One region of the Achromobacter sp. AONIH1 genome, then DNA from elsewhere that is predicted to be linked to it. Evidence: predicted binding sites of a transcription regulator. Region 1 holds the regulator's gene; each other region holds the start of a gene.
What was found. The regulator NrdR, encoded in region 1, represses ribonucleotide reductase genes. The targets are predictions, from matches to a motif close to CACNANATNTNGTG.

Region 1 (3,269 bases):
GTGGCGCAGATCCAGCGCCTGATCGACGCCGCGACGTCCCAGGGCGTGCCGGTGCTGCAGGTTTTCCACACCAGCGTGTCGGACGATCCAGCCAACCCCTTCTCGCTGGCGTCCGGGCACGTCAAGACGCTGAAAGAGCTGAAGATCTCGCCCACCGCCGTGTTCCACAAGACCGTGCACTCCTCGCTCTACGCCAAGGGCCAGGACGGCGCGACGCTGCATGACTGGCTGCGGGATCACGATATCGGCGAGATCATCGTCAGCGGCATCCGCACCGAGCAGTGCTGCGAGACCACTTCCCGCCATGCCAGCGACGCCGGCTTCAAGGTGATCTTCCCCACCGACGCCACCCTGACCTTCGCCATGCAGAGCCCGTCCGGCCGGCAATACACGCCCGCCGAGATCCGCGACCGCACCGAGCTGGTGCTGCAGGGCCGCTTCGCGCGGGTCTTGCGTGCCGCCGACGTGCTGGCGGCTTAGCATGTCGTCCCGCTGAAATGCGCGAGCGCACGCCATGATCCCGGTGTACTTCGTGCTGACGCGCGGCCTGGTGCTGCTGGACCTGGCCGGTCCGGCGGAGGCGTTCCGGGTGGCCGAAAGGCTGTGCCCCGGCACGTTCGCGCTGCATTTCTGCGGACCGGAGGCGGAGCTGGAATGCGGCCTGGCGGGGCTGCACCTGGCGCGCATCAAGCCGCTGCCGGCCAGATTGCCCGCCAACGCGCTGGTCATCGTTTCCGGCGTGGTGGGCACGCCGACGCGGCTGGACGATGCGCAGGCGCGCGCCATCATCGACTGGCTGGCCGCGCGCCAACCGGCCGACGGCTTCACGCTGATGACGATCTGCGCCGGCGCGCTGTTCGCCGCGGCCGCCGGCCTCACGCGCGGGCGCGAATGCACCACCCATCACGGCAGCCTGGCGCAGCTGGCGGCGCTGGATCCCAGCGCGCGGATCCTCGACAACCGCATCTTCGTCGAAGACGGCGCGCTGGTCAGCAGCGCGGGCATCACGGCGGGTATCGATCTCGCGCTGCACATGGTGTCGCGCCACTGCGGCCCGCGCATCGCCTGCGAGGTCGCCCGTGAAATGCTGGTCTACCAGCGCCGCGCCGGCACGGATTCGGCCCTGTCGCCCTGGCTGGAACACCGCAGTCATCTGCATCCCGGCGTCCACAAGGTGCAGGATGCGGTGGTGCGCAACCCGGCGGCGCCCTGGTCGGCGCAATCGCTGGCGCAGGAAGCCCATACCAGCGCGCGCCACCTGACCCGGCTGTTCCGCCTGCACGCGGGCTGCACGCCGATGGACTATCTTTATCAGATACGCGTCGCGCTGGCGCGCGACCTGCTGCGCGAAACCCGGCTGGACCTGGAGCGCGTGGCGGAGAAGGCGGGATTTGGCTCGGCCCAGCACATGCGGCGCGTGTGGCGTCGCTTCGAGCCGCGCACGCCCGGCATGGCGCGGCAGCAGCTGGCGGCCTGAAGCGGGCCGTCGGCCTCGGGCGCCGACCTAGCCACGGCGCCCGAGCGGCGGCGTGACGACAACAGGCGGATCCGCTCAGTCCTTGCGCAGCTTGCCGGGCAGCAAGGGCCCCTGCATCTCGCGGATGGCTTCGACGAATTCGCCGATGTCCTCGAAACTCTTGTAGACCGAAGCAAAGCGCACGTAGGCCACCTTGTCGAGCTTGCGCAGCTCGTTCATGACCAGCTCGCCGATGTGCTCGGTGGGCACTTCGCGCTGCCCGCTGGCCCGCAACTGCTCTTCGATGCGGGAAACGGCGGCATCCACGTCGCCGGTACTGACGGGACGCTTGCGCAGCGCCAGGCTCAGGCTGGCGCGCAGCTTGGCCGGATCGTAGTCGCTGCGGCTGCCATTGCGCTTGACGACCGAGGGCAGCGCCAGCTCCACCCGTTCATAGGTGGTGAAGCGCTTGTCGCAGGACAGGCAACGGCGGCGGCGCCGGATGGCGTCGCCTTCTTCCGAGACGCGGCTGTCGACGACCTGCGTTTCGGGGTTGCCGCAAAATGGACACCGCATGTGTGATCCCTGAAGGCCGGATGGCAAGAATTAAGCATATTGTAACGATCCGTCCGGCGGAAATCGTCAATAGGGCTGAATTCGTCCCCGATATTTTTGCCAGCAACCGTGCGTCCGGCCAAAAACAAAGGGACGGCCCTTGCGGAACCGTCCCTTTTCATCCCCGCCGCCCGGTTTCCCGGGCGGACAGCGCAGGCGCTTACTTGCGGCCGTAGACCGGCAGGCGCGAGGTCAGTGCGTTGACCTTGGCGCGCACGGCGGCGATGTTGGCCTCGTCGCGCGGGTTGTCCAGCACGTCGGCGATCAGGTTGGCGGTCAGTTCGGCCTCGGCTTCGGTGAAGCCGCGGGTCGTCATGGCCGGCGTGCCCAGGCGGATGCCGCTGGTCACGAAGGGCTTTTCCGGATCATTCGGGATGGCGTTCTTGTTGACCGTGATGTGAGCCTGGCCCAGCACGGCTTCGGCTTCCTTGCCGGTGATGCCCTTGGCGCGCAGGTCAACCAGCATGACGTGGCTTTCGGTGCGGCCGGAAACGATGCGCAGGCCGCGCTTGACCAGCGTATCGGCCAGCACCTTGGCGTTCTTGACCACTTGCTGCGCGTAGTCCTTGAATTCCGGGGCCAGCGCTTCCTTGAAGGCCACGGCCTTGCCGGCGATGACATGCATCAGCGGGCCGCCCTGGATGCCGGGGAAGATCGCCGAGTTGATGATCTTCTCGTGTTCGGCCTTCATCATGATGACGCCGCCGCGCGGGCCGCGCAGCGACTTGTGCGTGGTCGAGGTGACGAAGTCTGCATGCGGAACCGGGTTGGGGTAGGCACCGCCAGCGACCAGGCCCGCGTAGTGGGCGATGTCGACCATGAACAGCGCGCCGTTTTCACGGGCGATGCGGCCCATGCGCTCGAAGTCGATGTGCAGCGCGTAGGCCGAGGCGCCGGCCACGATCAGCTTGGGCTTGTGTTCCTTGGCCAGCTTTTCGACCTGGTCGTAGTTCAGGACTTCGTTTTCGTCCAGGCCATACGAGATGAAGTTGTACAGCTTGCCCGAGGCGTTGACCGACGCGCCGTGCGTCAGGTGGCCGCCTTCGGCCAGGCTCATGCCCAGCACGGTGTCGCCTGGCTTGAGCACGGCCATGTACACGCCCTGGTTGGCCTGCGAGCCCGAGTTGGGCTGCACATTGGCGGCTTCGGCGCCGAAGATCTGCTTCAGGCGATCGATGGCCAGCTGCTCGACCACGTC
Region 2 (3,269 bases), 2.4 Mb from region 1:
GGGATAGCGCTTGCGGTCCTCGCGGGCGAAGCGGTAGGTGGTGCCCTCGGCCGGCGTGGCTTCCAGGTTGTAGAGGTGGCCGGTCTGTTCCTGGAATTCGGTCATGCGCGCGCGCACCCGGTCCAGCAGGCGCAGCGCCAGCGCGTGGCCGGCGGGCGTGGTCAGGTCGTCGGCGTCGCCGCTGAAGTTGCGGACCATCTCGTTGATGCCATTCACGCCCAGCGTGCTGAAGTGGTTGCGCAGCGTGCCCAGGTAGCGCCGGGTATAGGGATACAGGCCCTGGTCGATGTAGCGCTGCACCACCTTGCGCTTGGTCTCCAGCACGTCGCGGCCCAGTTCCAGCAGGCGGTCCAGCCGCGCCATCAGGCCGGCCTCGTCGCCCCGGTGCAGATGGCCCAGGCGCGCGCAGTTCACCGTCACCACGCCGACCGAGCCGGTCTGTTCGGCCGAGCCGAACAGACCGTTGCCGCGCTTGAGCAGCTCGCGCAGGTCCAGCTGCAGGCGGCAGCACATGGAGCGCACCATGTGCGGCTCCAGGTCCGAGTTCAGGAAGTTCTGGAAATAGGGCAGGCCGTAGCGCGCCGTCATCTCGAACAGGCGCGTGGTGTTGGGATGGTCCCAGTCGAAATCGGGCGTGATGTTGTAGGTCGGGATGGGAAAGGTGAAGGCGCGTCCCTTGGCGTCGCCGGCCATCATCACCTCGATGTAGGCGCGGTTGATCATGTCCATCTCGGCCTGCAGGTCGCCGTAGGCGAAGGGCATTTCCTCGCCGCCGATGTAGGGGATCTGCTCGCGCAGGTCGGCCGGGCAGGTCCAGTCGAAGGTCAAGTTGGTGAAGGGCGTCTGCGTGCCCCAGCGGCTGGGCACGTTCAGGTTGTAGATCAGCTCCTGCATCGCCTGCTTGACGTCGGCGTAGGTCATCGCGTCGCGGCGGATGAAGGGCGCCATGTAGGTGTCGAAGGAGCTGAAGGCCTGCGCGCCGGCCCATTCGTTCTGCAGCGTGCCGAGGAAGTTGACGATCTGGCCGATGGCGGCCGACATGTGGCGCGGCGGCGTGGCCTCGACCTTGCCGGGGATGCCGTTGAAGCCCTCGGTCAGCAGCTGGCGCAGCGACCAGCCGGCGCAATAGCCGCTGAGCATGTCCAGGTCGTGGATGTGGATGTCGCCGTCGCGGTGGGCCTGGCCCGCCTCGGGCGTGAAGACATTGGACAGCCAGTAGTTGGCCGTGACCTTGCCGGCCACGTTCAGGATCAGGCCGCCCAGGCTGTAGCCCTGGTTGGCGTTGGCGTTGACGCGCCAGTCGCGCTGCTCCAGGTATTCCTCCATCGCGCTTTCCACGTCCACCAGCGTGTGGCGCAGCGAGCGCAGCCGCGCGTGCTGCTCGCGGTGCACGATGTAGGCGCGCGCCGTGCGCCAGTGGCCGGCGCGCACCAGCGCTTCCTCGACATGGTTCTGGATGGTCTCCACGCCGGGGCAGACATTGCCGTCGCGCGTCAGGGCCTCGGCCACCGTGGCGGCCAGCGCCCGGGCGGCATGCGGCTCCAGCTCTCCGGTGCTCCGGCCCGCCGCCGCGATGGCCTGGGCGATCTTGCCGGCGTCGAATCCGACGACCCGGCCGTCACGCTTGAGGATGTGTTCAATCTGCATGGGTGGCACCATATGTAGTGGAGTGCGAAAACTCTATCACCACATATGGTGTTGATTGCGGCGCAGCCGCGCCGGATTTGGCCGGCGCTTGATCGGGCGCAAACCCCGCCGGCCGGGCGGGAAAAGACGCAATGCGTCCCCTCAAGCGCCGTTCGGCGGCACCCTGAAGTTGTCGGTGATGCGTTTTTCAGCGCGTCGCAGCCGGCGCATCAAGGCCGCGCCCAGGCGGTGGAGCCAGGGCATGGCGGGACGCGGCCGGGTTGCGTCCGACGGCGGTTCGATGGTGGGGCGGGCGGTGGCGGCGTGGGAGGGCGGTGTGGATGTGTCGTGATTCATGGAGCAGCATGCTCGGAGATACACTGCCATCCGTAAAGTTGAATGAACTGACCTAAATCGTCAGGAAAGCTGATGCGTAACCTGAACCTGGATCAGATCCAGACCCTGATCGCGATCGCCGACCTGGGCACCTTCGCGGCGGCGTCGCAGGCGCTGCATCTGGCGCCGCCCACGATCAGCCTGCACATCAAGGAACTGGAGGCGCGCATGCAGGTTCCGCTGGTGCTGCGCGGCCGGCGTCAGGCCGGACTGACGGCGGCGGGCCAGGCGCTGGTCGAGGAAGGACGCAAGCTGCTGGCCGCCAGCGACGATCTCGTGGACATCGTGCGCCGCCGCGCCGCCGGCAGCGTGGGCGTGGTGAAGGTGGGCGTGTCGGCCGGCGTCGGCATCCGCCTGCTGCCGCTCGTGCTGGAGGCCTTGGGGCGGCGCGCGCCCGGCGTGGACGTGAAACTGGAAGCGGCGGGTTCGGCCGAGGCGATGTTGCGGCTGCAGGGCGGCACGCTGGACGTGGCCATCGTCGCCAGTCCGCAGCCCGCCACGGCCCGGGTGGCCGTGATGCCCTGGCGCGACGACGAAATGGTCGCGCTGTTGCCCGCCTCATGGGAAGCGCCCGAGGCGGTCACGCCCGAATGGCTGTCGACGCGGCGCTGGGCCTGCTTCGCGCCGGGCACGCAGATGCACGGCCTGATCGCGTCCTGGTTTGGCCAGGCCGGTTTCAATCCGAGGCCATTCCTGGCCCTGAGCTACCCGGGCGCGTTGAAGGGCCTGGCGGCGGCCAGCCAGAGCGCGGCCATCCTGCCGCTGGCCGAAGTGGAGGACGCGGGGCACGCGGACGTGCAATGGCGCGCGCTGTCGCCGCCGCTCAGGCGGCCGATGGCGCTGGCCTATCGCGCCGCGCCCGAGCCGGGCGCGGCGGCGGCCGCCGTGCTGGAGGCGCTGGCGGCGTTCTCCACCGCTTGAGGTCCGCCAGAAGGCGGCAAGGCAAATGGCGGCCTGTCTCAGTCCAGCGTGATGCCGGCGCGCTTGCCGACGGCGCCGAAGGTGGCGAGTTCGCTGGAAATCTGATCGCGGAAGGCCGGGCCAGGCATGAACACCGGCTCCATCGCCATGTCCTCGATGGACTTGCGCACCTGCGGGTCGCGCATGACTTCCTCGACCGCGCGGCCCAGCGTATCCAGCACCGGCGCGGGCGTCTTGGCCGGCGCCACCAGGCCGTACCATCCGACCATGGACACGCCGGGCAGGCCGGCCTCGGCGAAGGTCGGCACGTCCGGCAGCTGCGGCGA
Region 3 (3,269 bases), 2.5 Mb from region 1:
CGTTGACATCGCTCAGCGCCTTGGTCGGCAGCGCGATTTCCATGCACAGGTTCGACTGGCGCACCGGCGCGACCTGGGGATCGAACGGGCTGTGCGTGTTGCAGTGGTCGACGTTCTGGATGTAGATGCGGCCGGTGCTGGCGCGCTCCTGCATCATCAGCGAGAACAGTTCCACGGCCGGCAGGCTGCGCTTGCGGATGGCGGGATTCTGCTCGTATTGCAGGTACAGGCGCTCGAACTCGTCCTGGTCGGCGAAGAAGGCTTCGTACAGGCCCGGGGTGTCGTGCGGCGAGAACAGCGTGATGTCCTGCGACTTGATCAGGCGCTGGTACAGCAGGCGGTTGACCTGCACGCCGTAGTCCAGGTGACGGATGCGGTTTTCCTCGACGCCGCGGTTGTTCTTGAGCACCAGCAGCGATTCGACTTCCAGGTGCCACAGCGGGTAGAACAGGGTGGCCGCGCCGCCGCGCACGCCGCCTTGCGAGCACGACTTGACCGCCGCCTGGAACATCTTGAAGAAGGGCAGGCAGCCGGTGTGCAGCGCTTCGCCGCCACGGATCTCGCTGCCCAGGGCGCGGATGCGGCCGCCGTTGATGCCGATGCCGGCGCGCTGCGACACGTACTTGACGATGGCGCTGGTGGTGGCGTTGACGCTGTCCAGATCGTCGTCGCATTCGATCAGCACGCAGGAGCTGAACTGGCGCATCGGCGTGCGCACGCCCGCCATGATGGGCGTGGGCAGCGAGATCTTGAAGCGCGACACCGCGTCGTAGAAGCGCTTGACGTAGCCCAGGCGCGTCTGCGCGGGGTACTTCGCGAACAGGCACATCGCCACCAGCAGGTACAGGAACTGCGGGCTTTCGTAGATGCGCTTGGTGACGCGGTTCTGGATCAGGTACTTGCCCTCCATCTGCTTGACCGCGGCGTAGGCGAAGTTCATGTCGCGCCAGTGGTTGATGTAGCCGTTCAGCTCGTCGAATTCCTCGCGGCTGTAGTCGGCCAGCAGGTGCGCGTCGTACTTGCCCTGTTCGGTCAGGTTGCGCACGTGGTCGTACAGGTGCGGCGGCTCGAACTGGCCGTAGGCGATCTTGCGCAGGTGGAAGATCGCCAGGCGCGCGGCCAGGTACTGGTAGTTGGGCGTTTCCTCGGAAATCAGGTCCGCGGCGGACTTGATGATGGTCTCGTGGATGGCGTCGGTGCGGATGCCGTCGTAGAACTGGATATGCGAACGCATTTCCACCTGCGACACCGAGACGTTCTCCAGGCCGTTGGCGGCCCAGTCGATGACGCGGTGGATCTTGTCCAGATCGATGGGCTCCATACGCCCATCACGCTTGGTGACCATCATTGCTGCTTGTTTTTCCATGGCGGACTGCATAGCTCCTGCGGCTGGGAAAGGACGAGCGACGTCCTTCCGAGTGATCGGAATGTTCGGGTTCGAGATTGGGGCCGACCGCCAGGGCTGGCGGGGCATGTGCCGTCGCTCGGAAGCCCGTGCCGGACGGCGGCGGGGCTATCGAGGCGGCTGGAGTGACAACACTATAGGTAGTGTATCACTGGTTTGGGTTGACTAGATCTTGTGCTTTATCAAGACCCGTGCATTTGTAGGGATATACGGGTGGATCGGGCCGGAAACGCGTACCCTCCGGCCGCCCGGCAGGGGTTCCGGGCGATTCAGAGGGCCGCCTGCCGCATCCGCCGCGACAGGGCGGCGGCGGTTTCCTTGCGCTCGCTGTAGCGGTCCACCAGATAGGGGGCCGCGTCGCGCGTGAGCAGGGTGAACTTGACCAGTTCCTCGACCACGTCGACGATCCGGTCGTAGTACGGCGAGGGCTTCATGCGCCCGTCCTCGTCGAACTCCTGGTAAGCCTTGGCCACCGAGGACTGGTTGGGGATCGTCAGCATGCGCATCCAGCGCCCCAGCACCCGCATCTGGTTGACGGCGTTGAAGGACTGCGAGCCTCCCGACACCTGCATGACGGCCAGCGTCTTGCCCTGCGTCGGGCGCACGGCGCCCACCGAGAGCGGAATCCAGTCGATCTGCGTCTTCATCAGGCCGGTCATCGCGCCATGGCGTTCCGGCGAGCTCCAGACCATGCCTTCCGCCCATTGCACCAGCGCGTGCAGCTCGCGCACCTTGGGGTGGTCCTCGCCAGCGTCATCGACCAGCGGCAGGCCGGACGGATTGTACAGGCGGGTTTCGCCGCCCAGCGCCTGGATCAGGCGCGCGGCTTCCTCGGCGGCCAGGCGGCTGTACGAGCGCTCGCGCAGGGAGCCGTACAGCAGCAGGAAGCGCGGCGGATGCGTGGCCCGCGCGGGGGCGAACAGCGCGGCCGGATCCGGCCGCTGGAACAGCGTGGAATCGAGGTTGGGCAGATCGGCGGGGATCTCAGACATGCTTTTTGCTCACTTATTGCTCAATTTCTTGCTTGCGACTTGCGCGCCGTCGATAGCGGATGTTTCGCCGTCTTGGCGGGGCCGGGCGGCGGGACGCTGGCGACCTCGCAGACCGCGCCCTCGCAGCAGTGCTCGGTCAGATAGCCCAGCAGGCCGCTCATGCGCGCGAAGTCGGCGCGGTAGATCAGGTTGCGGCCCTGCTGTTCGACGCTGACCAGTCCGGCATGCGACAGCTCCTTCAGGTGGAAGGACAGCGCATTGCGGGCGACGTCGAGTTGCCCGGCCATGACGCTGGGCGTGAGGCCGTCCGGGCCGGCGACCACCAGGGCGCGGAACACGCGCAGGCGCTGGGCATGGGCGAGGGCGCCGAGGGCGGCGACGGTCTGGTCTTCGTTCATTATTCAATCATACAACGATTATTGAATTATTTGGCCCGGTCGACGCTCGATGGCGCGCGGGCCGTCCCGGCCTGTCCGGCGGCGTGCCTGAGAGTCAATAGCTCGTGCGGCGCCGCGCCGCTATACCGACAGATACCGCAGCAGGCGCGCCTCGTCGTCGATGAAGGCCTGGGAATCGCCGCTCCAGGCCACCCGGCCCGTCTCGATGATGGCGTGGCGGTCGGCCGCCGCCAGCAGCGGTTCGAGGTTCTTGTCGATGCACAGCACCGCCAGCCCCGTGCGCTTCAGGCCGTCCAGCGCCCGCCAGATTTCCTCGCGCACCACCGGCGCCAGGCCCTCGGTGGCCTCGTCCAGGATCAGCAGGCGCGGATTGGTCAGCAGCGCGCGGCCGATGGCCAGCATCTGCTGCTCGCCGCCGGACAGGTGGCTGCCCAGGTGGCGGGCGCGTTCGGCCAGCCGGGGGAACAGCGCGTA

Region 2: a site for NrdR is predicted at 1,654-1,667, ahead of C2U31_RS19175 (ribonucleoside triphosphate reductase). Genes of this name have one in related genera too.
Region 3: a site for NrdR is predicted at 1,538-1,551, ahead of nrdA (class 1a ribonucleoside-diphosphate reductase subunit alpha). Genes of this name have one in related genera too.

What each region holds. Positions count from the first base shown of each region.
Region 1 covers NZ_CP026124.1:1,763,591-1,766,859, reverse strand. Annotated here, with positions in the region: gene C2U31_RS08130 (cysteine hydrolase family protein) at 1-480, shown strand, start outside; gene C2U31_RS08125 (GlxA family transcriptional regulator) at 515-1,477, shown strand; gene nrdR (transcriptional regulator NrdR) at 1,553-2,032, opposite strand; gene glyA (serine hydroxymethyltransferase) at 2,232-3,269, opposite strand, start outside.
Region 2 covers NZ_CP026124.1:4,165,282-4,168,550, forward strand. Annotated here, with positions in the region: gene C2U31_RS19175 (ribonucleoside triphosphate reductase) at 1-1,647, opposite strand, end outside; gene C2U31_RS19180 (hypothetical protein) at 1,789-1,983, opposite strand; gene C2U31_RS19185 (LysR family transcriptional regulator) at 2,056-2,943, shown strand; gene C2U31_RS19190 (tripartite tricarboxylate transporter substrate binding protein) at 2,982-3,269, opposite strand, start outside.
Region 3 covers NZ_CP026124.1:5,942,345-5,945,613, reverse strand. Annotated here, with positions in the region: gene nrdA (class 1a ribonucleoside-diphosphate reductase subunit alpha) at 1-1,366, opposite strand, end outside; gene arsH (arsenical resistance protein ArsH) at 1,675-2,397, opposite strand; gene C2U31_RS27100 (helix-turn-helix transcriptional regulator) at 2,418-2,795, opposite strand; gene C2U31_RS27095 (ABC transporter ATP-binding protein) at 2,916-3,269, opposite strand, start outside.